One region of the Nocardiopsis sp. NPDC055551 genome, then DNA from elsewhere that is predicted to be linked to it. Evidence: predicted binding sites of a transcription regulator. Region 1 holds the regulator's gene; each other region holds the start of a gene.

Region 1 (9,742 bases):
AACGCGGTGTCACCGCCATGGTCTGCGGATCCGACATCATGGCGCTGGGCGCCATCCGCGCCGCCCGCCAGCGCGGTCTGCGCGTCCCCCAGGACTTCTCCGTGGTCGGCTACGACGACTCCCAGCTCATCGCCTTCACCGACCCGCCCCTGACCACCGTCCGGCAGCCGATCAACGCCATGGCGATGGCCGCCGTGCGAGCCCTGTGCGACGAGATCGCCGGACACCCCGTCTCCCACGCCGAGTACGTCTTCGACCCCGAACTGGTCGTGCGCGGCTCCACCACCGCGGTACCGGCCGCCCCCTCCCACACCGTCGCGGCGCCCTCCCGACACCAACCCAGGGTCGCCGCCCAGGGCCACTGACCGGCCGGGCGCCCGAACACGAAGAGACACGAACACGAAAAGGGGGGTGCGTGCCGCGCGCACGCACCCCCGTTTCCCGTCCCGCACCCACCGCGGGACGGGAGCTCCGGTCACCGCAGGGCGGGGAACCCGCGGACCAGGGCGGTGGAACCCCACCAGCGACCCAGCCCGAGGGTTTCGGCCGACCGCACGCACGCCAGGCCCACCAGCACCAGGGCGTAGACGATGTGGTCGTCCATGAACGGGTTGGTCTCCAAGGGCAGCACCGCCGCCCACATCAGGATCATCATCAACGCGCCCGTGGCGGCGGCGATCCTCTCACCGACGCCCAGGACCAGGGCGGCTCCGATGCCCAGCAGCCCCGCCATGAACAGCGGGTCCGCCCAGAACGTCCCGGCGATCGAGCCGAACGCTCCGGCGAAGGGGCCATCGACCGCGTTGGTCAGGAAGCCTTCGGTGGGGCTCGCCCCGTTGATCCAGGCGGCTTCGGCGGGGGTGGCGAACCCCAGCCCCAGCAGTTTGTCGAAGAAGGCCCACAGGAACACCCAGCCGATCGAGATCCGGGTGACGGCGAAGACGTAACGGGCCGCGCGGGACCCGATGAGGGGTCGCTCCTCCATCGGCGCGCTCCGGGGGGTGGTCGTGTGGTCGGACATCGTGTGTCCTCTCGCCGAACTGTTGTGTCACCTCCAAGACAACCCCTTGTACGAGCGCCTTTCGAGGCCCGGTGGTAATGGCCGCCAAGGACGAAGGTCCCACCTCGGCGGGCGTTCCGGGAAAGCCCCGGATCACCGCCCCCGCGCACGTCCGCGACCGGTCGGTATGTGTCCGAGCTCTCGATGGCGCGAGCTCTCCGCCACAGCCGGGCCGCGACCGTGCCCGCCCACCCTGCCCCGTCGGCGACACTGGGAACATGCCTTCCGTAGCCCTCGACGGCGAACCGGTGCCCCGCACCGGGGAGCTTCCCGCGCACTCCCTCGCCGAACTCGGCGACCGGCCCCTCGGGTTCTACGTCCACGTGCCCTTCTGCGTCACCCGATGCGGCTACTGCGACTTCAACACCTACACCGCCGAGGAACTCGTCTCCCGGGACGGCACCGCCACCTCCTCCCGCGAGACCTACGCCGAACAGGCCATCGCCGAGATCGACCTCGCCGACAAGGTCCTGACCGGCGAGCGCCCCCCGGTGAGCACCGTGTTCATCGGAGGCGGCACGCCCACCCTGCTGCCCGCCGAGGACCTGGGGAGCGTGCTGGCCGCCATCAGGGACCGCTTCGGTCTCACCCCCGACGTCGAGGTCACCACCGAGGCCAACCCGGAGACGGTCACCCTCGACTACCTGCGCCGCCTACGCGAGGCCGGCTTCAGCCGGGTCTCCTTCGGCATGCAGAGCGCCCGCCCGCACGTCCTGCGCGTCCTGGAGCGAGGCCACACGCCCGGACGGCCCGAACAGTGCGTGGCCTGGGCACGTGAGGCCGGGTTCGAGCACGTCAACCTCGACCTGATCTATGGCACCCCGAGTGAGAGCGACGACGACTGGGCGGGGTCCTTGGAGGCCGCGATCGGCGCGGGCCCCGATCACGTCTCCGCCTACTCGCTCATCGTCGAGGAGGGCACCCGGCTGGCCGCCCGGGTGCGCCGCGGCGAACTCACCGAACCCGACGACGACACCATGGCCGACCGCTACCTCATGGCCGACCAGGCCCTGGCCGCCGCCGGATACACCCCCTACGAGGTTTCCAACTGGGCACGCGCGCCCGAGGGCCGCAGCGCGCACAACTCGCTGTACTGGACCGGTGGGCACTGGTGGGGCGTGGGCCCCGGCGCGCACAGCCACGTCGGTGGAACCCGCTGGTGGAACGTCAAGCACCCGGCCGCCTACGCCGCGCGCCTGGCCGCCCGGGAGACGCCGGCACAGGCCAGGGAGATCCTCACCGAGGACGAACGCCGCTTCGAACGCGTCCTGCTCGAACTACGGATGGAACAGGGCTGCCCCCTGGAGCTGCTCGACGCCTCCGGTCTGACCACCGCCGAACGCCTGGTGGGGGAGGGGCTGCTGGAACCCGGAGCCCACGCCCGCGGATACGCCGCCCTGACCCGCCGAGGCCGTCTGCTCGCCGACGCGGTCGTGCGCGACCTCACCTGAGTCGCGCCGGCGAACGCGCGACCCGGACACGACGAAGGGGCCCGGCCGAAGCCGAGCCCCGGTCGTGGCCGGAGACTACTTCACCCAGCTGACGTTGAACGGGTAGCGGTACCACTCGCCCTTGTTGGCCGCGATGCCGCCGAGGATGCCGAAGACGACCGCGCACACCCACACGGCCAGCTGCAGGATGGCCCCGATGAAGATGATGTACAGCACCGCCGAGATCAGGTAGCCGATCAACAGGATGAACTGGAAGTTCAGCGCCTGAGCGGCCTGGTCGCGAACGAACGGGGACTCGTCCTTCTTGATCAGGAAGAAGATCAGCGGGCCGAGGAAGCCGAGCAGGATGCCGCTCAGGTGACTGAGCAGACCCATGGTGCGCTCGTCCTGGTTGGGCTGACCGGTGGTCGCCGAGGACCCCTGCATGCCGGGGTGCGGGGCGTAGCCGCCGTACTGGCCCTGCTGCGCGTAACCACCCTGGTCGTAGCCGGGAGGCGGCGGGTAACCGCCCTGGCCGTAGCCGGGCTGCTGCGGGTGGCCACCCTGGTCATATCCGGGCTGCTGCGGGCCGCTCTGACCATAGCCGGGCTGACCGGGCGGCGGGGGCGGGTATCCTCCGCCCTGGTCGGGCGCGGGATAGCCGCCCGAGGGCTGACCGGGTTGGCCGCCCTGCTGGGAGTACGGATCCTCCGGAGATGGGCCGTTGGGGTAGGACATGGCTCGGTTTCCTTGTCGGTGCGAGAGCTGTATCTACTTGAGAAGTCGGATGCTGAACGGGTAGCGGTACCACGCCCCCTTGTTCGCGCCTGAGGCCCCTAGGACGCCGAAGACGATGGAAAGGATCCATACGAGGGCGATGAGAAGGGAACCGATCCACGCCAGGTTCCCGAAGAAGATACCCAGACCAACGTACAGAACCCCCGCGAACACGTAAGGGATCAGCATCGTGATCTGGAAGTTCGCGGCCTCGGCGGCGTGGTGCCGCACGAACGGCGACGTGTTGCGCTTGGCGAAGTAGATGGCCAGCGGCGGGATCCAGCCGAGGAAGGCGATCATGAAGCCGGTCAGGTGCGCCGACATCGCGACCAGGATGCCATCGTCGCCGCTCGACCGCTGGGGCTGCCGCGCGTACCCCTGCTGAACGTAGGGCTGCTGCCCGGGAACCTGCTGGGGCTGCTGGGCGAACCCCTGCTGTGGCGCCTGCGGCTGCTGCGCGTACTGCTGCCCGTGGTCGGCGGGTCGCGCGGATGCGGGCGGGGCGAAACCCGGCTGTCCCTGCTGGGGTGGCCGCTGCGCGTACTGCTGCGGCATCTGGGCCTGCTGCTGCGGCTGCTGAGGCGGATACTGCTGACCGGGACCGGGACCGGGCCGGGCGCCCGGGGGCTGCTGCGGATGCGGCCCGGGCGTCCGCCCGTACCCCGGCCCGCCCTGCTGTGGGGGCGCCTGCGGCGCCTGTGGCGGCAGCGGAGGCCGTTGCTGCCCCTGCGGCTCGTCCGGGGACGGGGGATTCGACGGAGTCTCGCTCATGGTCTTCCTTGGATCCGCTGTCGGGGATGCTGATCGGACGTGCCCGAATGGTGGGGCCGGTGGTCCCGCAAGCCTAGTCTTCCAGGGGATGGGGGCCCGTGACGAAGTCGATGAGCTCCTCGACACGTCCCAACAGGGAGGGTTCGAGGTCACCATAGCCGCGCACCGACCCCAGGATGCGGCGCCATGCCTCACCCGTCTCCATCCGCCACCCCAGGGCGTCCACGACCCCCTCCTTCCACGGGAGTCCACGCGGCACCCGCGGCCAGGCCCCGATCCCGACCGCGCCCGGCCGGACCGCCTGCCACACGTCCACATACGGGTGCCCGACCACCAGCACGTCCTCGCCGCGCACCCGCTCGGCGATACGACTCTCCTTGGACCCGGGCACCAGATGGTCCACCAGCACACCCAACCGGCGCCCCGGCCCGGGGGCGAACTCCGCCACCACCGCGGGCAGGTCGTCCACACCCTCCAGGAACTCCACGGCCACGCCCTCCACCCGCAGGTCGTGACCCCACACCTTCTCCACGAGCTCGGCGTCGTGCGCGCCCTCGACGTAGATACGGCTCTCCCGCGCGGTACGCGCCCGCGCGCCGGTCACCGCGATCGATCCCGAGGCGCTGCGCAGCGGGCCCTTCGGCTTCGCGGTGGGGCGCACCAGCGTCACCGGTCTCCCGTCCACCAGGAACGCGGCGGGTGCCAACTCGAACACCCGGCGACCACCGTCACGGTCCTCCAGGGTCACCGTGGCCTTGTCCCAGGCCACCACCGCCCCACAGAACGTCTCGTCGGCGTCCTCGACCACCAGGTCGTGGTCGAGTGGGATCTCGGGCACCGTGCCCTTCTTGGGGAGTCGCCGGTCTCCGGCCAGAACGTCGCGGCCGTAACGGCCGGTTCCATTGGTAACCACGGTGCCGCAGTGTACTGGTGACAGGCTCAGGAACCGCGTGGTCGGGTGGCGCACGTCGCCGATCCGTCGGGAAGAAGACGGCCTCGCTCCCGTGTTACTACCGGCGGGTACCCACACGCGTTTGCGGTCGGGCATAGAATTAGCACTGAGGACCACGGAGTGCCAGGAGGTGGCGAGTTGCTGGATGAGCGCAAGCTCGCGGTCCTGCGTGCCGTCGTCGAGGATTTCGTCAACACCAACGAGCCCGTCGGTTCCAGGTCGTTGGCCGACCGACACCCGCTCGGTGTCTCCCCGGCGACCATCCGCAACGACATGGTCGCGCTGGAGGAGGACGGGTACATAGCCCAGCCGCACACCAGCGCGGGGCGAGTGCCCACGGACAAGGGATACCGCCTGTTCGTGGACCGGCTCTCCTCGGTCAAGCCGCTCTCGGCCGCCGAACGCCGCGCCATCGAGTCCTTCCTCGGCGGTGCCGTGGACCTCGACGAGATCGTCGCCCGCACGGTGCGGTTGCTCGCGCAGCTCACCCGTCAGGTCGCGATCGTCCAATACCCGTCGCTGACCCGTTCGTCGGTGCAGCACGTGGAACTCGTACCCCTGGGCGGCCAACGCATCATGATGGTCGTCATCACCAACACCGGACGGGTCGAACAGCGCGTCATCGACGGTCTGGGCGTCGTCGACGAGAAGGTGGTCGACGATCTGCGCAACATGCTCAACCGCGCCATATCCGGGAAGCACCTCGGTGACGTACCGGACGCGGTGGACGACCTCCCCGCGCAGGTTGCCCCGGAGGACCGGCCCGTGGCGGTCGCCGTCCTCTCGGTCCTGCTGGAGAGCCTCGTCGAACGACACGAGGAGAAGATCGTACTGGCGGGAACCGCCAACCTCGCCGCGGTCGACTTCGCGGCGAGTCTGCGGGACGTGCTCGAAGCACTGGAAGAGAACATGGTCCTCATCCGTTTGTTGGGTGAGGCGAAGGACCCCTCGATGCTCACGGTGCGCATCGGCGCCGAGAACTTCCACGAGGGCCTTCGGTCCACCTCCATCGTGTCGGCCGACTACGGTGTGGGAAACCAGTCGCTGGCCAAGATCGGTGTGGTGGGACCCACCCGGATGGACTACCCGGGGACGATGGGCGCCGTCCGTGCGGTGGCTCGGTATGTCGGACAGATTTTGGCAGGACAGTAACTCAGTGGCCAGAGACTATTACCAGGTTCTCGGGGTGCGTCGCGACGCGTCCAAGGACGAGATCAAGAAGGCGTACAGGCGGCTCGCGCGCGAGCTGCATCCGGACGTCAACCCCGACCCGGCGACCCAGGATCGCTTCAAAGAGGTGACCCAGGCCTACGAGGTCCTCTCCGACGAGAACAAGCGTCGGATGTTCGACATGGGTCACGACCCCTTCGCCCCCGGTGGCGGAGGCGGTGGCGGCGCCGGCGGCTTCGGTGGCGCGGGCGGCTTCGCCTTCGACGACATAATGAACGCCTTCTTCGGCGGCGGCCAGCCCGGTGGGCGGGGCCCGCGCGAGCGGGTCCGGCGCGGACGCAGCATCAAGATCCGCATCGAGCTGGACCTGGTCGAGACCGCGTTCGGCGTCAGCAAGGAGATCACCTTCCCCACCGCCATCCTGTGCGACACCTGCCAGGGTGAGGGGACGGCGGCCGGTTCACAGCGAACCACCTGCGACATGTGCCATGGCCAGGGTGAGGTATCCCAGGTCACGCGCTCCTTCCTGGGCCAGGTCATGACCTCGCGCCCTTGCCCGCAGTGCTCGGGCCAGGGCTCGGTCATCACCAACCCCTGCGGCGACTGCGCCGGTGAGGGGCGGGTCCGCGAGAAGGTCACCCGCACAGTCAAGATCCCCGCCGGTGTCGACGACGGCACCCGCATCCAGCTCGCGGGAGAGGGCGAGGTCGGCCCCAACGGCGGACCGCGCGGCGACATCATCCTGGAGATCGTCCAGAAGTCGCACCCGACCTTCGAGCGTCACGGTGACGACCTGCACTGCACCATCGCCGTGCCGATGACCGCGGCCGCGCTGGGCGCCTCCTTCGCCTTCGACACCCTCGACGGCACAGAGAACATCGACCTGCGCCCGGGCACCAACTCCGGACACGTCATCACCCTTCCCGGCAAGGGCGTCAGCCACCTCGACGGTGGTGGACGGGGCGACCTGCGCATCCGGGTGGACGTGGAGACGCCGAGCAAGCTCGACGAGGAGCAGGAGGTCCTGCTGCGCAAGTTCGCCGAACTGCGCGGGGAGGACCAGAACCCGGGCCGGTTCAGCCCCGGCCACGGCGGGTTCTTCTCCAAGATCCGTGACGCCTTCGGCGCCGGCAAGTGACCCCACCGGTATTCCTGGTCGACACCGCGGCCCTGGCCGCCGACCGGATCCGGCTCGACGGGCCCGAGGGGCGGCACGCCGCCGCGGTCCGACGCGTCCGTGAGGGCGAGACCGTCGATCTCTCCGACGGTCTCGGCTCACGGGCGCGGTGTGAGGTGGTGGAGGTCCTCGGCAAGGAAGCCCTCCTGTGCCGGGTTCTCGAACGCCTCGACGAACCCGAGCCGCGTCCCCGTCTGACCGTGCTCCAGGCCCTGCCCAAACGGGACCGGGGGGAGCTCGCGGTGGAGACGATGACCGAGGTCGGGGTCGACACCATCGTCCCCTGGGCCGCGGAACGGTGTGTCACCCAGTGGAAGGGCGACCGGGGCGCCAAAGCCCTCGCCAAGTGGCGGGCCGTGGCCCGGGAGGCCAGCAAACAGGCCCGCAGGGCGCGCCTGCCCGAGGTCACCGAACCCGTCGACCGCAAGGGTGCGGCGGCGTTGCTGGCCGAGGCCGACCTGTCGGTGGTCCTGCACGAGGACGCGACCGAACGGTTGTCCCGACTGCCGCTGCCGGACTCCGTCACCGAGGTCGTACTGGTGGTGGGGCCCGAGGGCGGAGTGTCCGAAGCGGAGCTCGCCGCGTTCGACGAGGCGGGTGCCGTCCGGGCTCTGCTGGGCGATTCGGTCCTGCGCACCTCCACCGCGGGGGTGGCGGCCCTGTCATTGCTCCAGGCCCGAACCGGGCGCTGGTAGAACGAAACGAGGAGGATCCGCGCCGTAGGCGCGGGTCCTCCTCGTTTTCTCGGTGTCACACCACCGGAGTCCTCATGCCACCCGGGTCACTGGGCGCTGGGAAGCTCGTCCTCGGTACCGCCGCCGCCGTTGTTCCCGTTACCGGGGGTGCCGCCACCGGGGGACTCGTCGTCCTCGGGGTCGTCCTCCGGGGCGGTGCCGGGGTCCGTGCCGGGGCCGGTCGGTTCCTCGGTCGGCTCCTGTTCCGGGTCGCACTCGGGATCGGCCGAAGCCGCGTCCCGCTCCTCCTTGTCCCGCTCGGAGTCGGTCGCCGTGGGCGTGACCTCGTCCTTGGGCGGGCAGCTGGAGGTGGACTCCACGCCCTCCTCCTCCGTGTCCTCCTCGTCCTCCGGAGAGGGGGAGGCCTCGGAACCCTCCTCGGGCTTCTCGGTGGGGTGGCTGGTCCCGGTCGCGGAGTCGCTCGCGGTGGACGAAGCGGACGCGTCACCGCCCTGCTCCTCACCGGCGGCGGGAGGGGTGTCCTCGCGGTCCGCCCCGGCGGGCACGATCTCCATCACCTGGTCGCGCACTTGGGGGTTCGACATGATCACCGAACCGGCGATGAGTACGGCCCCCGCCACCGCGGCGACGGGGCGTAGCCAGGGAAGACCGAGCCAGAGCGCGCCACGGCGGCGTTCGGTGCGCTCACGGATCAGATTGAGTCCCTCGGCCGACGGTGTGAATTCGTCGGCCGAGGCGTGCAGGGCCTGCCGGAGTCGGTTCTCGAACTCCATCTCGTTCGGATCGTTGGGGCTGCTCATGAGGTCTGCTCCAGTGCAGAGCGGAGCGCGGAAACACCACGGGAGGTGTGGCTCTTGACCGCGCCTCGGCTGATGCCCATGGCATCGGCGATCTGTGCTTCGGACAGGTCACCGTAGTACCGGAGCACGATGGCCTCTCGCTGGCGGGTGGGAAGTTTACGCAGGGCGCGGATCACGGCCTCGCGTTCCAACAGGTTCATGGCCCCGTGCTCGGCGCTGGGGGCGTCAGGCAGGGCCTTGGGGGCGTGCTTCTCGACCACGGCGCGGTGACGCAGGACGGACCTGGCCTTGTTCACCACCGCTTGACGCAGGTAGGAGAGGGCCTTGTTGGGGTCTCGCAGCCGGCGCCAGGCTCCGTGCATGGCCACGAAGGCGTCCTGGACGACCTCCTCGGCGGTCGCGTGGTCCCGGACGAGAAGGGTGGCGAGTCGAACGAGTGGACGGTAGTGCTCTCGATAGAGCTCCGTCACGGCGTGGTCCGCGTCCCACTCGACCGAGAGCGGCGCCGTGCCGGCTCCGGCGACCATGGTTTCTGTCGTCACGTCTGTTCGACGCACACCCTTGTCGCGGGGTTTACGAAAGGGCATACCTCTTCTTTTCCAGGTAGTCGTGCGATCCCGTCCGAACGCGCCGGATCCGGCCGAAGGGCAGGTGGAATGGACACTTCGACGCGCACGGACGCCAAGCCTATCGTGCCGTATCCCACTCCCGTGGGGGGAGCCGGGATCGGTACGATCCCGGAAAGGTTGAGGGTTCATCTCTTCCTTGTGTCCCCTGCGACCTACGGGCCACTGCGGCATCATGGTCCACGGACGAACCGGGTACGGGCCCCGCCGCACGGCGAGGGTCCCATGATGGAAGGTGTGCGATGGCCGACCCCGACTGCCTTTTCTGCAAGATCGTCGAGGGG
Region 2 (9,742 bases), on a different contig from region 1:
GGCGGTGTCGAGGGCGTCCAGACGGGTGCCGAAGGTCTCGCCAAGCGCGGTGACGCGCTCGCCGACCTCCACCACCTGCTCCGCGGTCCGGGTCCCGGTCTCGGCCATGCGCTGCAGACGGGTCAGCGCGGTGTCGAGGTGGCCGGCGATGCGGTGGGTGTCGGCCCGTAGGGAGGGCATGTCCGACAGGGGCTTGACCTGTTGACCGAGAACCTCGATGTGCTCGGCGAGGGCCTCGGCCCACTCCGGCGGACGGGCCAGGAAGTCGTCGATCCGACCGTCGACCGCGGTGATCGACTCGGCGAGTGAGGTGAGCTCGCGTTCGCGCAGCTCGCGCAGCAGCCACTCCATGCCTTCGAGGCGCTGGCGCATCTCCTCGCTGACGGCCCCCTGGGACTTCTGCTCGGAGACGTGTTCCTGGGCTGCCTGGGAGAGGAGGTCGCGCATCCGGTCGGAGACACCGGACTGCCCCCCGCCGTTGAGGAAGTTGTGATTGGTCTGTTCCACCGAGGTGCTCCTTATGGTTCTGGCGCTCCCGCCCTCGCCCGGTGCTTCGGACGGTGGAGGTTTCCGGGAGGACGGGTTCTCGATGGTCCCCGGATGGGCGGCGTGACGCGCCGACTAGGCCTCAACGTGACGAAAGCGTGACTGTGCGTACACATTGGGGGTGTGGGCGCTGTGCCGGTCCGGGTGAGCCCATGAGAAAGGGGAAGAGTACGGCGGGGGCCAGTTTAACGACATCACCCGGCGTAACCAGGGGGGTCCATGAAAGATGTCGTTATGTGAGGTAACGATATGGTTCGCGCCCGGTGGTTCGAGTTACGTGCGGGCTTTTTCCTCGAAAGTCGAGGGGCTTCTATGGCGTCCCGATTTCGCGACACAGCAGGTAGAAGGGTTTTTCGCCGATGCGGGTGAGGGCGATGGTCATCTTCTCCGGACCGGACGCCTTCAGATCGCGCCGAAGCCTCTCCGTGTCCACGGCCGATCCCCGTTTCTTGATCGTTATCGTTCCGGCCCGGTGGGCCCGCACCGAAGCGCGAAGTCTCTTGGCCGAGAACGGCGCGCACTCCACGATCTCCAGCACCCGCCACAGCGGTGAGACCTCGACCCGGTCCGAGGTGAAGTAGGCGATCCGCTCGTCCAACAGGGCCCCGTCCACCTTGGCCGCGGCCTCGGCCACCAGGTGCGAACGCACCACCGCCGGGTCCGGGTCGTAGAGATAGCGTCGCGCCGCCGACACCGGAGCGGGCCCCAGGTCTGGGACGGCGTCCAGACGCGCGACGGAACCCTCGCTCGCCAACAGCCCGGGCCGCTCGTGCAGCACCGTGGCGCGGCGCCGAGGCCCCTCCGCGAGCGCGCCGAACCACAGGGCCGTCTCCTTCAGTTCGCCGTCCACCGAGATCCACTCCACGGCGGCCGCGGGGGACAGGGCCTCGTGCGGGATGCCCGGCGCCGCCTTCAGACAGGCCGCGCCCGCGGCCTCGGCCAGGGCGGTGGCCACGTCCCACGGGGGTGAATAGGACGCCGGGTCGAACACCCGACCCCGGCCCCCGCGGCGGGCCGGGTCACAGAACAACAGGGGATGGGCGCCGGGGGCCACCTCGTTCACGTCGCCCTCGCGCACATCGGCGTGATCGGACAGGCCCAAGGCCTCGATGTTGGCGCGGGCCACCGCCACCGTGAGGGGGTCGGCGTCCACCCCCTCCACCGGAACCCCCACCTCGGCCAGGGCCAACAGGTCGGCTCCCACGCCGCAGCACAGGTCGCCCGCCGGGCCACCGTTCAGGACGGAACCGGCCACCTCGGCGACCCGTTCGGCGCGGTGGGCCGCGATCGAGGCCCGGGTCGACTGCTCCAGGCCGTCGGGGGTGAAGAACATCCGCATCGCGCGCTCCCCGAACTTGGCGCGTCCACGCTCACGCAACCCCACCTGGGTCATCACCGCGTTGACGAGTTCGGACACGGGAAGGTCCGGGGCCAGGGCGGACACCGCCGGGTTCGCGCGCAGCCGAGAGGCCGTCGACAGGGGATCCTTCGCGGCGGAGGCGGGGTCCACTTCGGCCAGGACCTCCCGTCCCGCGTCGGTGAGCAGCGCCGAGAAGGCGGGAAGGTGCATGGGTTCTCCTGCGGTGGGCACGACGAGAAGGCGAGCCCGCCCCCGTGACCAGGACCCTCGCCACATTTCCATTCTGGCACTCTCGGGGGTAGAGTGCTAACCGCGACGAGGCCGGTCTGGCACCCGCGACGACAGGCCGCCGCGGTCGCCCCTTTTACGAAGAGCCGGTCCGTGCTCCCGCACGGGCCGCCGTTCAGGACACCGAAACCTTGAAGGGGGAGGTCACTACCGTGTCGACCGCCACCAAGACCGTGCTGAAGCCGCTTGAGGACCGCGTCGTGGTCAAGACCCTGGAGGCCGAGCAGACCACCGCCTCCGGTCTGGTCATTCCGGACACCGCCAAGGAGAAGCCCCAGGAGGGCGAGGTCCTGGCCGTGGGTCCCGGCCGCTGGGACGACGAGGGCGACAAGCGCATTCCGCTGGACGTCAGCGTCGGCGACGTCGTTCTGTACAGCAAGTACGGCGGCACCGAGGTCAAGTACGACGGCGAGGAGTACCTGGTGCTCTCCGCCCGCGACCTCCTCGCGGTCGTCGAGAAGTAGCTCTCGGCGTTCGATCCTCGACATCCCGCACCGGTCGGCCCTCGAAGCCGGGCGGGGCGGGATGTCCTCGTTACATGACCTCACAACGGTAAGAGGAAACACCACAGATGCCGAAGATCCTGGAGTTCGAGGACGACGCCCGTCGCGCCCTTGAGCGGGGCGTGGACCGTCTCGCCGACGCCGTGAAGGTGACGCTCGGTCCGCGCGGCCGCAACGTCGTCATCGACAAGAAGTTCGGCGCCCCCACCATCACGAACGACGGTGTGACCGTCGCCCGTGAGATCGAGCTGGAGGAGCCCTACGAGAACCTGGGCGCCCAGCTGGTCAAGGAGGTCGCCACCAAGACCAACGACGCCGCGGGTGACGGAACCACCACGGCCACCGTGCTGGCCCAGGCGCTGGTCCGCGAGGGCCTGCGCAGCGTGGCGGCCGGTGCCTCCCCGATGTCCCTGAAGAAGGGCATCGACACCGCCGCCCAGCAGGTGTCCGAGACCCTGCTGGAGCGCGCCGTTCCGATCAAGGAGCGCTCCGACATCGCCTACGTGGCGACCAACTCGGCCCAGGACGCCCAGATCGGCGACCTGATCGCCGAGGCGTTCGACAAGGTCGGCAAGGACGGTGTCATCACCGTCGAGGAGTCCCCGGCGTTCGGGCTGGAGCTCGACTTCACCGAGGGTCTGCAGTTCGACAAGGGCTACATCTCCCCGTACTTCGTCACGGACGGGGACCGCCAGGAGGCGGTGCTGGAGGACGCCCTCATCCTCATCAGCCAGGGCAAGATCGGCAACCTCAACGAGCTGCTGCCGCTCCTGGAGAAGGTCGTCCAGACCAAGAAGCCGCTGCTGATCATCGCCGAGGACGTCGAGGGCGACGCCCTGGGCGCCCTGGTGCTGAACAAGATGCGCGGTGCGCTCAACGTCGCCGCGGTCAAGGCGCCCGGCTTCGGTGAGCGTCGCAAGGCCATGCTCCAGGACATCGCCGTCCTCACCGGCGGTCAGGTCATCTCCGAAGAGGTCGGCCTGAGCCTGGACAACGCCGAGCTGGACGTGCTGGGCACCGCCCGTCGCATCACCATCACCAAGGACGACACGACCATCGTCGACGGTGCCGGTGCGCAGGCCGACGTCGAGGACCGCGTCCGCCAGATCCGCAACGAGATCGAGGCGAGCGACTCCGACTGGGACCGCGAGAAGCTCCAGGAGCGCCTCGCCAAGCTCGCGGGCGGCGTCTCGGTGCTGAGCGTGGGCGCGGCCACCGAGATCGAGCTCAAGGAGAAGAAGCACCGCTTGGAGGACGCCATCTCGGCGACTCGTGCGGCCATCGAGGAGGGCATCGTCGCCGGTGGCGGCGCCTCCCTGGTGCACGCTTCCACCGCCCTGGGCGACCTCGGCCTGACCGGCGACGAGGCGACCGGCGTGTCCATCGTCCGTCGCGCGCTGGTCGAGCCGGCCCGTTGGATCGCGGAGAACGCCGGTGCCGAGGGCTACGTCGTGACCCACAAGATCTCCGAGCTGGAGATCGGCCACGGGTTCAACGCCGCCACGGGCACCTACGGCGACCTGACCGGTGCGGGCATCCTCGACCCGGTCAAGGTCACCCGTTCCGCCGTTCAGAACGCCGCTTCCATCGCGGGCATGCTGCTGACCACCGAGGTGCTGGTCGCGGACAAGCCCGAGGAGGACGAGGGCGACGGTCACTCCCACTAGGGGGTGAGACGTCGAGCGGGGGCGGGCCGCCACGGTATCCCGCCCCCGCTCGCTGAAGCGGCTCGGAGTGGTCGGTCTCACTATCATGGGGGAAGGTCGAAAGAGCATCTTCTCTGCGGTGATTTCGGGCCATTTTTCCAAAATGTGACCATTCCGTAGTTGCCGATTGGAGTGGTTGGGTCCCGTGATGCGGGCATCATTCCTAACGTGACGGATGCAGGCGCCCGGGGGGGCGTTACCGCGCAGCGGACAGGGACGCCCTCCGACGTGCGCGAAACGGGTTTGAACCAACTGGGATCGCTCGCCGTTCAGGGGGACGACGGGGCGATGGACTCGCTGCTGCGCGAGATCCGACCCATGGTGGTGCGGTACTGCCACAGCAGGCTGGCGCGGGTGTCGGGGCTGGCACACCACTCCGACGACGTCGCGCAGGAGGTCTGCATCGCCCTGATCACGGCGATCCCCAGATACCAGGACCGGGGCAGGCCCTTCGCCTCCTTCGTGTTCGGCATCGCGGCGCACAAGGTCGCCGACACCCTTCGAGTGGCCGGACGAGTGGAGACGGTCCCCACCGACACCGTGCCGGAGCCGCCGGACGAGGGGCCCGGACCGGAAGAGGCCGCCGTGCGCGTCATCGAGGCGCAGCGGGCCAGAGAGCTCCTCGACGAGCTTCCCGAACAACAGCGCAGACTGCTGGTGTTGCGGGTGATCACAGGACTGACAGCGGACGAGACGGGACATCTTCTTGGAATGTCGGCAGGGGCGGTACGGGTTGCCCAGCACCGAGCTATTGCTCGGCTTCGGAAGGTGGCCCTGGCGAACCGCGTCCTCCCATAAGGCCTCGATCGAGCACGGACGCGTGCCCGGGCCGGGCACGAGAGCCTGCCCGAACCGCATCACCTTCCTCCCCCCGAGGCGCTCCCGCGGGTACTGCCGTTACCCCCACGCTTCGTCCCGGTGATCCTTCGGTGACCTCCGCTCTCGGGCCGACCGTGACGTTGCGCACTTCATGGCCGTGGTGACGGGGCGAACAGTCCATTCCACCTGGGGAGCACGACACGACGTCCTAGGATGAGACGACACGCGGGGGTGATCCGCGCAGGTGTTGCCGGTCAACAGCGGAGGTTGTGTCATGAGCCAGGAGTACAGCGAGTACGGGGACAAACTGCTCCCGCCGGGGCTGACCTACGATGACGTCCTGCTGGTACCGGGTTACTCCGATCTTCAACCCGGCGACGTGGACACCGCCACCCGCCTGTCCCGCAACATCGAACTCAGCATCCCGCTGCTGTCCGCCGCGATGGACACCGTCACCGAGGCCCGCATGGCCGTGGCGATGGCCCGCCAAGGCGGCGCCGGGGTCCTGCACCGCAACCTCTCCGCCGAGGACCAGGCCGGCCACATCGACCTGGTCAAGCGCTCCGAGGCCGGCATGGTCACCGACCCGGTCACCTGTCAGCCCGAGGACGACCTCGCCGAGGTCGAGCGCCTGTGCGCCCACTACCGGATCTCCGGTGTCCCGGTCACCGACGCCCAGGGCAGGCTCGTCGGCATCGTCACCAACCGCGACATGCGCTTCGAGGACGACCGCTCCCGCCTGGTACGCGAGGTCATGACCACGGAGAACCTGGTCACCGCGCCGGTCGGGGTCAGCCGCGAGAAGGCCTTCGGGCTGCTGCGCAAGCACAAGGTCGAGAAGCTTCCGCTGGTGGACGCCGACAACCGCCTCCGCGGCCTCATCACCGTCAAGGACTTCATCAAGAGCGAGCAGTTCCCCGACGCCACCAAGGACGCGGACGGCCGTCTCGTCGTCGGCGGCGCCGTCGGCGTGGGCACCGAGGCGGAGGAACGCGCCAAGCTGCTCGTCGACGCCGGGGTCGACTTCCTCGTCGTCGACACCGCGCACGGCCACTCCGCGGGGCTCGCCGACATGATCGCCAAGCTCAAGGCCAACTCCCGCGCCGACATCGTCGCCGGCAACGTGGCCACCCGAGCCGGGGCCCAGTTGCTCATCGACGCCGGTGCCGACGCCGTCAAGGTCGGCGTGGGCCCGGGTTCCATCTGCACCACCCGGGTGGTCGCCGGTGTGGGCGCCCCACAGCTCACCGCGATCCTGGAAGCGGCCAAGGCGTGCGGCCCGGCCGGTGTTCCGCTCATCGCCGACGGCGGCCTCCAGTACTCCGGCGAGATCGCCAAGGCGATCACCGCCGGCGCGAGCACCGTCATGCTCGGCAGCCTCCTCGCCGGTGTGGAGGAGAGCCCGGGTGAGCTCATCTTCATCAACGGCAAGCAGTTCAAGGCCTACCGCGGCATGGGGTCGCTGGGCGCCATGCGCGGCCGCTCCTTCTCCAAGGACCGCTACGCCCAGGCCGACGTCTCCTCCGAGGACAAGCTCGTCCCCGAGGGCATCGAAGGTCAGGTGCCCTTCCGTGGCCCCCTCTCGGCCGTCGCCCACCAGCTCGTCGGTGGACTGCACCAGTCCATGTGGTACGCGGGCACCAGCACCCTGCCCGAACTGCGTGAACGCGGCCAGCTCATGCGCATCACCAGCGCCGGCCTGCGTGAAAGCCACCCGCACGACATCAAGATGACGGTGGAAGCACCCAACTACAACGCCCGCTGAAGCACGAACGGGAAATGAGAGGGTGACCGTGGACGGATAGACTCACGTCCGCGGTCATCGCGCCGGTCGACCGACCGGCGCCGCACGTCAGAGGGGAAGCGAAGCGTTGGCTCAGGTGGAGATCGGGCTGGGTAAGAACGGGCGTCGCGCCTACGAACTCGATGAGATCGGGATCGTGCCGGCCAGGCGAACCCGAGACCCGGAGGAAGTGTCGATCTCCTGGCAGATCGACGCCTACCGGTTCGAGACGCCCCTGGTGGTCAGCCCCATGGACAGCGTCGCCTCGCCCAAGACCGTCGTCGCGGTCGGGCAACAGGGCGGCCTCGGCGTTCTGGACCTGGAAGGTCTGTGGACGCGGTACGAGGACCCGGAGCCGTTGCTCCAGGAGATTCGTGAACTCGACGACGTGGCGGCCACCAAGCGGCTCCAGGAGATCTACTCCGCCCCCATCCAGGAGGAGCTGATCGGTCGCCGGATCGAGGAGATCCGCGACACCGGCCTGGTCACCGCGGTCCGTCTGTCGCCGCAGCGCACCGCCCAGTACCACAAGGCGGTCGTCGACGCGGGTGTGGACATCTTCGTCATCCGCGGCACCACGGTCTCCGCCGAGCACGTCTCGGGCCGGGCCGAGCCGCTCAACCTCAAGCAGTTCATCTACGACCTCGACGTCCCCGTCGTGGTCGGCGGCTGCGCCACCTACACCGCCGCCCTGCACCTGATGCGCACCGGCGCGGCCGGCGTGCTGGTCGGTTTCGGTGGCGGGTCGGGTCACACCACCCGTTCCGTTCTGGGTGTGGCGGTCCCCATGGCCAGCGCCATCGGCGACGTCGCCGCGGCCCGCCGCGACTACCTCGACGAGTCCGGTGGCCGCTACGTGCACGTCATCGCCGACGGTGGCATGACCGGCAGCGGTGACATCGCCAAGGCCCTGGCCTGCGGTGCCGACGCCGTCATGGTCGGATCACCGCTGGCCCGCGCCGCCGAGGCGCCCGGCGGCGGCTACCACTGGGGCAGTGAGGCTCACCACGGTGAACTTCCGCGCGGCGAGCGGGTCGAGGTCGGCACCATCGGTGACCTCAAGTCGATCCTGCACGGGCCGGCCTCCACCAGTGACGGCTCCATGAACCTCATGGGAGCCCTGCGGCGCACCATGGCGACCTCTGGTTACTCGGACCTGAAGGAGTTCCAGCGGGTCGAGGTCGTCGTCAACCCGCACCGGTAGAGACGACCGCGAACACGCGACGCGACACCACGAGGACGCCCCGCCCATCGGCGGGGCGTTCCTCGTTTCCAAACGCCCACCGGTGAGATCCGGTCGAGACCATGTGCGACCATGGGGCGAGTTTTGATGTGTTGTTACGTCTTGGTGACCTTTCCTTGGGGAGGACTGCATGGGTGGCAGCGTGAGCGACGCCCGGCGGCGTCGAAGCCGTGGGCCGATGATCGCGGTCAGTCTCGCCTTGGCCGTTTGCCTGTTGGTGACGGTGGGGGTCGTGGTCCTGGTCGGGCGGGTGTCCACCGCGCTCAACGAATGGGAACCACCGACCGCCGCCTCCGTGGACCCCTCGGACGGCACCATCGCGACCCCGCCGCACGACGAGCTGACCGGGCCCCCCGAACACACCGGGGTGACGCCGCGTACCGACGACGAGACCGGAGAGCCCGCCGAGGCCGGTGCGGACGAACAGTCCCGCCCCGCGCCCGGAGCGCAGCGTCCCGACGACACCTGGCTGGACGAGGTCGCCGACGCGACCGGGATCCCGCGCCGGGCGCTGGAGGGCTACGCGAGCGCGCAGCTGGTGCTCGACGAGGACCAGGCCGAGTGCGGCCTGTCCTGGCCGACCCTGGCGGGGATCGGCTTCATCGAATCCCGCCACGGCACCTACGCGGGCGGTGAGATCGGCCCGGACGGCAAGACCACCGTGAACGTCATCGGCATCCCGCTCGACGGCACCAACAACACCCGGGCAATTCCGGACACCGACGGTGGTGAACTGGACGAGGACACCGAGTGGGACCGGGCGGTCGGCCCGATGCAGTTCATCCCGGTGACCTGGGACAAATGGGCGGAGTCGCTGGAGGGAGAGACCCCCGACCCGCACAACATCGACGACGCGGCCCTGTCCGCCGCCCGCTACCTGTGCGAGGACGGCCGTGACCTGAGCGCCACCGAGGACTGGGTGGACGCGATCTTCGAGTACAACCGGTCCGACTCCTACCGGGACGACGTCCTCGCCTACGCGCACGCCTACGCCGACGCCTCCTGAGAGGTTCCCCGGTCACGCGCCCAGGCCCAGGCCTGATCCTCCTCATCGGCCTCGAAGAAGCGCAGGTCCATGTCGACGAAGGCGTCCGCCAGGGTGGTGAGGTACTCCACGACCCGGCTGTCGCCGACCACCGCGTAGCGCTCGATCTGGTGGAAGTGCTCCTTGGCGAACCGCAGTCGCTCGCCGAGCGTGGGGGTCTCTCCGGTCGGCCACCCGTGGACCCGGACCAGGAGGCGGACCCCGCCGGACCGGTCGATGGCGCGGCGGACCTCTTCCAGGAGTTCCTCGAAGGACTCCTGGGAGATGGTGCCCTCCACCTCGAACCCGAGTACGTCGTCCTCACCGGAGTCCAGTCTTCTGTACATGGCCCCTCCGTTCCTCGAATGGCGGCGTGCGGGCGCACCTACCCGCTCGGGGCGGTGACCATGCGTTCCGGGAATCGGGGTTGTCCACAGGCGGGGAACGGTGGGTGGTGCCGGAGCCCCCGC
Region 3 (9,742 bases), on a different contig from region 1:
ATCCAGAGGGGTGGAGGGACCGGCCCTACGAAGCCCCGGCAACCATCTCGACATGTGGACGCACCATCGCGTACCGGTCGAGGCAGGTGCCAACTCCGGCCTGGGGCCAAGGTGGCCACCAGGGAAGATGAGGGGAGACACCTCGCCATGGCGATCGCCGCCGCTGAACCCACCGCTGTCCGCGCCTTCGGCCCCGGAACCGCCCTTTCCTGTCGAGAGTGCGGCGAGCGTTATGAACTTTCGCCGAGCTTCGCCTGTCAGTTCTGTTTCGGCCCCCTGGAGATCGCCTACGACTTCGGGACCGTCACCCGCGAGGAGATCGAGAGCGGCCCCAAGAACATCTGGCGCTACCGCTCCCTCCTGCCGGTCCCCACGAACGTGGCCGAGCTGCCCAACATGAACCCCGGCTTCACGCCCCTGGTCGGGGCCGACCGCCTCGCCGCCGAACTCGGGCTGAAGTCCCTGCACGTCAAGGACGACTCCGCCAACCCCACGCACTCCTTCAAGGACCGCGTGGTCGCGATCGCCGTCGAGGCCGCCCGCACATTCGGATTCACCACCCTGTCCTGTTCCTCCACCGGGAACCTCGCCGGCGCGGTCGGTGCCGCGGCCGCGCGGGCCGGCTTCGAGTCGTGCGTGTTCATCCCCGCCGGGCTGGAGGAGGGCAAGGTCGTCATGGCGGCCGTCTACGGCGGCAAGGTCGTGGCCATCGACGGCAACTACGACGACGTCAACCGCTTCTGCTCCGAACTCATCGGCGACGAGGCCGGTGAGAGCTGGGGTTTCACCAACGTCAACCTGCGGCCCTACTACGCCGAGGGTTCCAAGACGCTGGCCTACGAGATCGCCGAGCAGCTCGGCTGGCGACTGCCCGAGCAGATCGTCGTCCCGATCGCCTCCGGCTCCCAGCTCACCAAGATCGACAAGGGCTTCCAGGAGCTCATCAAGGTCGGCCTGGTCGAGGACCGCCCCTACAAGGTGTTCGGGGCGCAGGCCACGGGCTGCTCCCCGGTCGCCAAGGCGTGGGAGAACGGCCACGACGTCATCCAGCCGGTCAAGCCGGACACGATCGCCAAGTCCCTGGCCATCGGCAACCCGGCGGACGGGCCATACGTCCTGGACATCGCCGAGCGCACCGGTGGTTCGGTGGAGCACGTGGGCGACGACGAGATCGTCGACGCCATCAAGCTGCTGGCCCGTACCGAGGGCATCTTCGCCGAGACAGCGGGCGGTGTGACCACCGGCGTCCTGCGCAAGCTGGTCCGCGAGGGCCGGATCGACCCCGAGGCCGAGACCGTCATCGTCAACACCGGTGACGGGCTCAAGACCCTCAACGCCGTCGACTCCGGCGTCACGGCCACCATCAAGCCCTCCCTCGACGCGTTCAAGGCCCAGGGCCTGGTCTGATCGTCCGGCCACGCGCCACCACCCACCACCGCACTCACCAGGAGATCCGCACATGAGCGCCAGCGTCCGCGTCCCCACCATCCTGCGCACCTACACCGACGACGCCTCCGAGGTCACCGCCGAGGGCGCCACCCTCGCCGAGATCCTCGACGACCTGGAGGCCAACCACCCGGGTATCCGGGCCCGCATCCTCGACGACAACGGCAAGGTGCGCCGTTTCGTGAACGTCTACGTCGGTGACGAGGACGTGCGTTTCGAGAAGGGCCTGCAGACCGAGGTCAGGGCCGGTCAGCAGGTGTCGATCATCCCCGCGGTCGCCGGGGGCTGCTGACCGTAGGAACGATGAGGGGGCGGGCGCTCGACGCGTCCGCCCCCTCACTTCTTCTCCGCGGGCCTCATAACCTGGGAGGAGGTTTCTTCCGGGACGAGGGTGGCGATGTCGGCGACACGGTTGTTGGTGCTCGGTGTGGTGCGCGTCCACGGGGGGACGCACGGCTACCGCGTGGGCCGTGACCTCATGGACTGGGGAGCCAAGGAATGGGCCAACGTGAAGTGGGGGTCGATCTACCACGCCCTGCGCAAGCTGTCCGAACAGGGAAAACTCCGTGAGTTCGTGTCCCCGGGCGATGAGATCACCGACCGCACCTCCTACGAGCTCACCGAGGAGGGCGAGGTGGAGTTCCGCCGGCTGTTGCGGGGGGCACTGCGCCACGCCGGCGACGACCACGCCCTGTTGTACGCCGGGGTCACTCTGATGCCCTGCCTGCCCCGGGCGGAGGTGATCGAGGCCCTGCGAGAGCGGTTGATCGCGTTGGAGAAGAGCAACGTCGAGACGGCGGCGGCGATCGACTCCTCGGCGGCGGAATGGGGCAAGCCCGCCCACGTGCGTGAACTCTTCCGGCTGTGGCACATCACCGTCGAGGCGGGGGCCGAGTGGACCCGACGGCTCCTCGGGGAACTGGAGGCGGGGGAGTACGTGATGGCCGACGAATCGCCCGACGCCTTCGGCAATCCGGCCACCGGGCCCGCTCGGCCCTCCTGACCGCCGGCCCCATGCGGCTTCGCCTCGGGCCACTCGGGCCTGAGTATTAAAACTTGAGTATCTGGCTTCGGTAGTGCATCCTGATCCGTGTATTCAAATTTTAATAGGAGGATCGCGTGATCCGAACACACGAGCTGACCCGGGACTTCCGGGTCGGCAAGGACACCGTCGAAGCCGTACGCGGAGTCGACATGGAAGTGGTCGAAGGAGAACTCGTGGCGCTCCTGGGACCCAACGGAGCCGGCAAGAGCACCACCCTGCGCATGCTCACCACACTGCTCGAACCCACCTCGGGTACCGCCGTGGTCGCCGGACACGACGTGCGCGCCGAGCCCGCCGAGGTGCGACGCCGGATCGGCTTCGTCGGGCAGGGACACAGCGGGGCCGATGACCAGCGCGCCCGCGACGAACTCCACTACCAAGGGCGGCTCTACGGCCTGGACCGACGCACCGCCCGGTCCCGCACCGACGAACTCCTGGAGATGCTCGACCTCACCGCGGTCGCCGACCGTGAGACGACCACCCTCTCCGGCGGTCAACGACGCAGGCTCGACATCGCCATGGGACTCATCCACCGACCCGGCCTGCTCTTCCTCGACGAGCCCTCCACCGGGCTGGACCCGCAGAGCCGCGCCGACCTGTGGGAACACGTGGCCCGGCTTCGGTCGGAGTACGGCACCACCGTCGTGCTCACCACCCACTACCTGGAGGAGGCCGACAACGCGGCGGAACGGGTGCTGGTCATCGACCACGGTCGCCTGATCGCCGACGGCACCCCCGACGAACTCAAGGGGCGCGTCTCCGGGGACCTGATCCGGTTCACCCTCGACGAGACGCACCTGGCGGAGAAGGCCGCGGAAGTGGCCGCGACCCTGAGCGACGGAGCGGTGCCCGAGGTCACCGAGGTGGAAGCGAGCGGCGCGGAGGTGGCCCTACGGGTCGAACGCGGGGACGCCTTCCTGCCCGGGTTGCTGCGCGCACTCGACGAGTCCGGTGTCCAGCCGAGCAGCGTCCAAGTGCAGCGGCCCACCCTGGACGACGTCTTCCTGACGCTGACCGGCCGCAGTCTGCGCGAGGAGGGGCGATGAGCCGGGCCACCACCGGATCGGCGATCCGGCGACCCGCCGTGCCCGGATTCGTGCGCGACACCGGGATCGTGTTCGCCCGCCAGATCCGCCCGATGCTGTACCGGCCCCACCTGATCGCCTTCGGGATGCTGCAACCCCTGCTCTACCTGGTGCTGTTCGCACCCCTGTTGGGCGGGCTGGCCGGGGTCGAGGGCGAGAATCCCTGGCAGTGGTTCGTCCCCGGGCTGCTGGTGATGATGGCGCTGTTCTCGGCCGGGTTCTCCGGGTTCGGGCTGCTTCCGGAGATGGCGTCGGGGGCGCATGAACGCCTCCTGGCCACGCCGGCGGGCCGGGTGCCCCTGCTGCTCGGCCGGGTCCTGCGGGAGATGGTGGTCGTGGTGGCACAGATCCTGCTGATCCTCGTGGTGGTGGTGCCGTTGGGCTTCCGCACCACACCGGTCGGGGCCCTGTCCGGTGTCGCCCTGTTGGCGGTCCTCGGCATCGGGCTGTCCACGCTGTCCTACCTGGCGGCGCTGGCGGCCAAGCAGACCTACGTGTTCGCGCCGATCATCCAGACCGTGATGATGCCGCTGCTCCTGCTGTCCGGGGTGCTGTTGCCGATGGAACTGGCGCCCGGGTGGCTGTACACGCTGTCCAGGCTCAACCCGATCGCGCACGTGGTGGACGCCGCCCGGGTGCTGTTCGGCGGTGGTCCCTGGGACACCCCGGTCCTGGTCGGTTGGGCCATGGCGCTCGCGATGACCGTCCTGGCCCTGGCCGTGGGATCGCGTGCGATGCGACGGATGAACACCTGAGCCGAACCGATCGGTGACGGTGGGTGCTCACCCGGACCTTCCCGGATGAGGGAGCGACGGAGTCGCCACCGGGTCCAGGTGTCACCATCTGTTCGCCCAACGCTCAAATGCCCCGGTTCGGGCACGTCATCGCAGGTGATGGGTGTTTTCGAGGTCATGGAAATCGTGACCACATCGTTTGCACTCTCCAAGGCCGAGTGCTAAAAAGATGAGTGGTTAGCACTCAGCATGGCCGAGTGCTAATCGGATCGAGGCTGCGAGATCGTGGGCCTCCGGCAGCAGGGTTGCCGGATCGACCACGGTCGTCCGTCGCGGGCGCACGCCTCGTCCCATCGCGTATCAGCCCGGTCACGGGAGGACAAGAACTCAATGGCAGCCAAACTGATCGCGTTCGACGAGGAGGCCCGTCGCGGCCTCGAGCGTGGCATGAACCAGCTCGCGGACGCCGTGAAGGTCACCCTCGGCCCGAAGGGCCGCAACGTCGTCCTGGAGAAGAAGTGGGGCGCCCCCACGATCACCAACGACGGTGTCTCCATCGCCAAGGAGATCGAGCTCGAGGACCCCTGGGAGAAGATCGGGGCCGAGCTGGTCAAGGAGGTCGCCAAGAAGACGGACGACGTCGCCGGTGACGGTACGACCACCGCCACCGTCCTGGCCCAGGCCCTCGTACGCGAGGGTCTGCGCAACGTCGCCGCCGGCGCCAACCCGGTCGGCCTCAAGCGCGGCATCGAGGTCGCCGTGGCTCGCATCAACGAGGAGCTCGGCAACCTCTCCAAGGACATCGAGACCAAGGAGCAGATCGCCTCCACCGCCTCGATCTCCGCCGGCGACGACCAGATCGGCGAGAGCATCGCCGAGGCCATGGACAAGGTCGGCAAGGAAGGCGTCATCACCGTCGAGGAGGGGCAGACCTTCGGGCTCGAGCTGGAGCTCGCCGAGGGCATGCGCTTCGACAAGGGCTACATCTCGCCCTACTTCGCCACCGACCTTGAGCGCATGGAGACGGTCCTTGAGGACCCCTACATCCTCATCGTCAACTCCAAGATCTCCAACAACAACGAGTTCCTGCCCGTTGTCGAGAAGGTCCTGCAGGCCGGTCGTCCGCTGATGGTCATCGCCGAGGACGTCGCCGACGGCGCCCTGCAGACCCTGGTGGTCAACAAGATCCGCGGCACCTTCAAGTCCGTCGCCGTCAAGGCTCCGGGCTTCGGTGACCGTCGCAAGGCTCAGCTCGGCGACATCGCCGTCCTGACCGGCGGCCAGGTCGTCACCGAGGAGGTCGGCCTCAAGCTGGAGAGCACCGAGCTCGACATGCTGGGTCGCGCCCGCAAGGTCGTCGTCACCAAGGACGAGACCACCATCGTCGACGGTGCCGGTGACGCCACCGCCATCGCCGGTCGCGTGAACGAGATCCGCAACGAGATCGAGCGCACCGACTCCGACTACGACCGCGAGAAGCTCCAGGAGCGTCTCGCCCGTCTGGCCGGCGGCGTGGCCGTCATCAAGGCCGGTGCCGCCACCGAGGTGGAGCTCAAGGAGCGCAAGCACCGCATCGAGGACGCCGTCCGCAACGCCAAGGCGGCCGTCGAAGAGGGCATCCTGCCCGGTGGTGGCGTCGCGCTGCTGCAGGCCAGTGTCCCCGCCTTCGAGAAGCTGGAGCTGGAGGGTGACGAGGCCATCGGCGCCGACATCGTCCGCCGCGCCATCGCCGAGCCGCTCAAGCAGATCGCGATCAACGCCGGCCTTGAGGGCGGCGTCGTGGCCGAGAAGGTCAGGAACCTGGAGCCCGGCTTCGGTCTGAACGCCGCTTCCGGTGAGTACACCGACCTGTTCAAGGACGGCGTCATCGACCCGACCAAGGTCACCCGTTCCGCTCTGCAGAACGCGTCCTCGATCGCCGGTCTGTTCCTGACGACCGAGGCCGTCATCGCCGAGAAGCCGGAGAAGGCCGCGGCTCCCGCCGGCGACCCGACCGGTGGCATGGGCGGCATGGACTTCTAAGAGGTTCAGGAGTCCGAGGTCCGGATACGCGACCTCGCCCGCGACGACCGGGCGGCCCTTCACGGGGCCGCCCGGTTTCGCTGTTTCCGGGGCCTCAGGTGAGAGTGTCGCGGTGGTCGAGCCACTCCCGGACCGCGGCCTTCACCTGCGGGGTGAGATCGCTGTCGGAGTGCTTCTCGGCCGGGAACCACCGAAAGTCCGTGTGCTCCTGCGACAACCGCACGGGTGTGCCGTCATGTGGTCGCGCGAACGTGAACTGGCGTTTGCGCTCGCCGTGCCGTGAGTCGTAGTCGAACCAGCTCACGAAGGGCTCCAACAGGAGTGGGGCGCCCACGGGCGTGCCGATCTCCTCGTGCAGTTCCCGGGCCAACCCGCCGAGGAGGGTCTCGCCCGGTTCCACTCCACCCGAGGGCAGACTCTCCGCCCCTGGGAAGGAGGTCTCGTCGTCGCGACGGCGCAGCAGGAGGATCTCCCGCCCGAAGTCCCGGTGGACGATCGCGCCCGCCGAGAACCCCTCGATCCCCGACCGTCGGGCGTCGTCGGCGAGTGCCCGCGTGTCCATAAGCCTCCTCCCCCGGGGAACCGGCCGGCCCCCGGAAACGATCATGCGTGCGCCGGGACGCGCGCGCAACCGGCGCCCGGAGAACCCGTGGACAACCCTTCTCAGACCCGCAGGAGGGTCAGGTAGGCGAAGCCGAGCACAGCCCGACCATGCAGACGGAGTCGCCGGTGGGCGTCGGTGCGCCGGACGACCTCGTCGAAGTCGGGGGAGTGGGGGTTGTCCCGGATCCAGTCCTCCATGCCCCACGCGTTGCCGTTCTCGAAGTGGTCCCACTCGTCCACCGTGGCCTCCGACAGGGAGTACAGCCGGAAACCATGGGAGAGCGCGAAGTCGACCAGGTCGGGCAATGACCGGTACTGGTCACGGGGGACCACCGCCATCGCGGTGATCTCCTCCTCGGTGGGCGGACGCTTCCAGTAGCACTCACCGAACAGCACCCGGCCGCCCGGACGCGTCAGGTCGGCCAGGGCGGAGAGCGCGTTCCCGGTGTGCGTGATGGGGTCACCACCCCACACATGGGTGGCGCCCACGTTGAACACCACGTCGGAGGCTTCGCCCTTCCACGCACCGACGTCCCCGACCTCCAGTTCCACCCGGCCGGCCAGCCCCCTGGCCTCGGCGCCGGCCCGACCATGCCGGATGTTCTCCTCCCCGAGGTCGATACCGAAGCCGGTGGCCTCCGGCTCGGTGGCCAGGGTGCGAAGGAGGAGTTCGGCCCAGCCACAGCCCAGGTCCACGACGTGGCGCCCCTCCAAGGGGCCGAGTGAGTGGATCAGACGCGTGGCCCGCTCGTCGGAGAGGGGACCGTTGAAATCGAGGTCGCGGTGCATGGGAGGGAACGCCGGGGAGGTCATCCGAGCAGTGTCCTTCGCCCCGACGGGCTCGTCCAATGTTTTTCCGCGCCCGTCGGGGTTATCGTGCGAAGTGTCGGGTGGACAGGCGCGCAAGGCGCTAGGTTCCTGTCCGGAGGTGCGAGGAAATGAGTCTGACGATGACGGAGACCGTTCCGGCGACGGGGATGTCGCGATGGGACCACGCCCTGAGCACCTGGAAGGAATTGGACGTGCCCGACGGCTGGCGGGCCGAGATCGTTGATGACAACGGAGTCTTGCTCGTGGCACCCCCATCCGACCCCCACAACTTCATCGCGGTTCGGATCACTCGTGCGCTGAACGGGGTTCTTCCGGATGACTGGGACGTGTATCAGACGCTGGGAATCCAGATCCCCGCCATTGAGCGGCTCTACGTGCCTGATCTGGTGGTTATGCCGGAATCGGTCGTTCTCGATCCCGGACAGACCCCCAACCCGGCCGACGGGGCCGAACTGGTGGTCGAGATCGTCTCCAAGAGCAGTATGGACATCGACCGTAAGAAGAAGCTGTGGGGCTACGCGCACGCCCCTGTTCCGCTCTACCTGCTGGTCGACGCCTGGGACGAGACCGGACCTTCTGTCACGTTGTACGAACAACCTGGAAACGGTCGCTACAACCACGCCACCACCGTGGACTTCGGCGAGAAGATCCGGCTTCCGGAGCCCTTCGACCTGGAGATCGACACCTCCCGGTTCCCTCGCCCGGACCAGTGGCCTTCGTGAGGTCGCCGGTCTAGGTATCGCCGTGCCAGGCGTGCCACAGCCGGGCGTACGAACCTCCTCGATCCAGCAACTCCTCGTGGGATCCGAGTTCGGCGACCGTTCCGTGTTCGACCACCGCGACGCGATCGGCGTCGTGGGCGGTGTACAGGCGGTGGGCGATCGCGACCACGGTGCGGCCGGACAGCACAACGGCCAGGGAACGCTCCAGGTCGCGGGCGGAGCGGGGGTCGATCAGGGACGTGGCCTCATCCAGCACCAGGACCTGAGGATCGGCGAGCATGACCCGGGCCAGGGCGAGTTGTTGCACGTGGGCCGGGTCGAGGGCGTCCTGCCCCGAACCCACCCTCGTGTCCAGGCCCTCCGGTAGGGAACGCACCCAGGCGTCGGCGTCGACCGCCTCCAGGGCGTGCCACAGACGGGCGCGGTCGGTGTCCTTCTCGTCGAGGGCCAACGCGAGGTTGTCGGCGATGGTGCCGCGGAACACGTGGCTCTCCTGGCTGAGCAGGATCACCCGCTCGCGACGTTCCTCGGGGGTCAGGGACGCCAGGTCCACCCCGCCGACGCGCACACTGCCCGAACCCGGGAGATACGTCCCGGCCAGCAGCTTGCCGAGGGTGGACTTGCCCGCGCCACTGGGCCCCACCATGGCCAACCTCTCGCCCGGACGCAGGTCCAGGTCCACGCCGTGCAGCACGTCGGTACCGGAGGCGTAGCCGAACCGGACGTCGCGGATCGACACGGTTCCGGGATCGCGGGGCTCGGTCCCCGCCCCGGGACAGGTCTCCTCGGTGGCGAACCGTACGCCCAACAGCCGACGTAGCGCGGTGAAGCCCACCATCACGTTGTCGACCTGGTCGATCATGTGTTCCAGGGGCCTGGACATCTGCACGGTCAGGAAGACGGCCGTGGCGATCTGCCCCAGGGACAGTTCGCCCTGGGTGAACAGCAACCCCGAGACCAGGAACGTCGTGGCCGCGGCGAACAGATAGGAGAACTCCAGCGGCGGGTACCACACGCAGCGCAGCCACAGCGTGTACCTCTCGGCGGCGTAGGCGCGTCGAACGTCGGCGTCGGTGCGCAGGTCCTGCCACTCCTGGCGGCCCAGCGCCTCCAGGGTGTGCGCGCCCTCCACCGTGTCGGACACACCCTGGGTCAGCCGCGAGTACGTACCCATCTCGGCGAGGTAGCCGTCCGCCGCCCGGCGGGCGTACCAACGGGAGGACATCCAGATGAGCAGGGCGGACGGAACCCACG

What was found. Region 1 encodes HrcA, which represses chaperone genes, less so after heat shock. Its sites were predicted from a motif close to TTGGCACTCTCNNNNNGAGAGTGCCAA; they were not measured.
Region 2: groES (co-chaperone GroES) is a predicted target of HrcA. The motif match lies at 2,190-2,216, and genes of this name have one in related genera.
Region 3: groL (chaperonin GroEL) is a predicted target of HrcA. The motif match lies at 4,509-4,535, and genes of this name have one in related genera.

Annotation. Positions count from the first base shown of each region.
Region 1 is NZ_JBSHJJ010000006.1:151,595-161,336, forward strand. It holds gene ACWGSK_RS12785 (LacI family DNA-binding transcriptional regulator) at 1-365, shown strand, start outside; gene ACWGSK_RS12790 (hypothetical protein) at 476-1,021, opposite strand; gene hemW (radical SAM family heme chaperone HemW) at 1,279-2,511, shown strand; gene ACWGSK_RS12800 (DUF4870 domain-containing protein) at 2,587-3,228, opposite strand; gene ACWGSK_RS12805 (DUF4870 domain-containing protein) at 3,262-3,591, opposite strand; gene ACWGSK_RS12810 (hypothetical protein) at 3,580-4,071, shown strand; gene ACWGSK_RS12815 (DUF3097 domain-containing protein) at 4,112-4,951, opposite strand; gene hrcA (heat-inducible transcriptional repressor HrcA) at 5,129-6,142, shown strand; gene dnaJ (molecular chaperone DnaJ) at 6,147-7,298, shown strand; gene ACWGSK_RS12830 (16S rRNA (uracil(1498)-N(3))-methyltransferase) at 7,295-8,032, shown strand; gene ACWGSK_RS12835 (hypothetical protein) at 8,119-8,832, opposite strand; gene ACWGSK_RS12840 (SigE family RNA polymerase sigma factor) at 8,829-9,359, opposite strand; gene ACWGSK_RS12845 (histidine triad nucleotide-binding protein) at 9,701-9,742, shown strand, end outside.
Region 2 is NZ_JBSHJJ010000003.1:470,119-479,860, forward strand. It holds gene ACWGSK_RS08535 (hypothetical protein) at 1-507, opposite strand, end outside; gene ACWGSK_RS08540 (class I SAM-dependent methyltransferase) at 857-2,116, opposite strand; gene groES (co-chaperone GroES) at 2,347-2,658, shown strand; gene groL (chaperonin GroEL) at 2,766-4,364, shown strand; gene shbA (RNA polymerase sigma factor ShbA) at 4,647-5,201, shown strand; gene guaB (IMP dehydrogenase) at 5,497-6,987, shown strand; gene ACWGSK_RS08565 (GuaB3 family IMP dehydrogenase-related protein) at 7,103-8,209, shown strand; gene ACWGSK_RS08570 (lytic transglycosylase domain-containing protein) at 8,379-9,254, shown strand; gene ACWGSK_RS08575 (SpoIIAA family protein) at 9,236-9,619, opposite strand.
Region 3 is NZ_JBSHJJ010000003.1:304,027-313,768, forward strand. It holds SAM riboswitch class I at 1-134, shown strand, start outside; gene thrC (threonine synthase) at 148-1,407, shown strand; gene ACWGSK_RS07775 (ubiquitin-like small modifier protein 1) at 1,460-1,738, shown strand; gene ACWGSK_RS07780 (PadR family transcriptional regulator) at 1,844-2,449, shown strand; gene ACWGSK_RS07785 (ATP-binding cassette domain-containing protein) at 2,566-3,537, shown strand; gene ACWGSK_RS07790 (ABC transporter permease) at 3,534-4,331, shown strand; gene groL (chaperonin GroEL) at 4,701-6,332, shown strand; gene ACWGSK_RS07800 (NUDIX hydrolase) at 6,427-6,894, opposite strand; gene ACWGSK_RS07805 (SAM-dependent methyltransferase) at 6,996-7,748, opposite strand; gene ACWGSK_RS07810 (Uma2 family endonuclease) at 7,886-8,488, shown strand; gene ACWGSK_RS07815 (ABC transporter ATP-binding protein) at 8,499-9,742, opposite strand, start outside.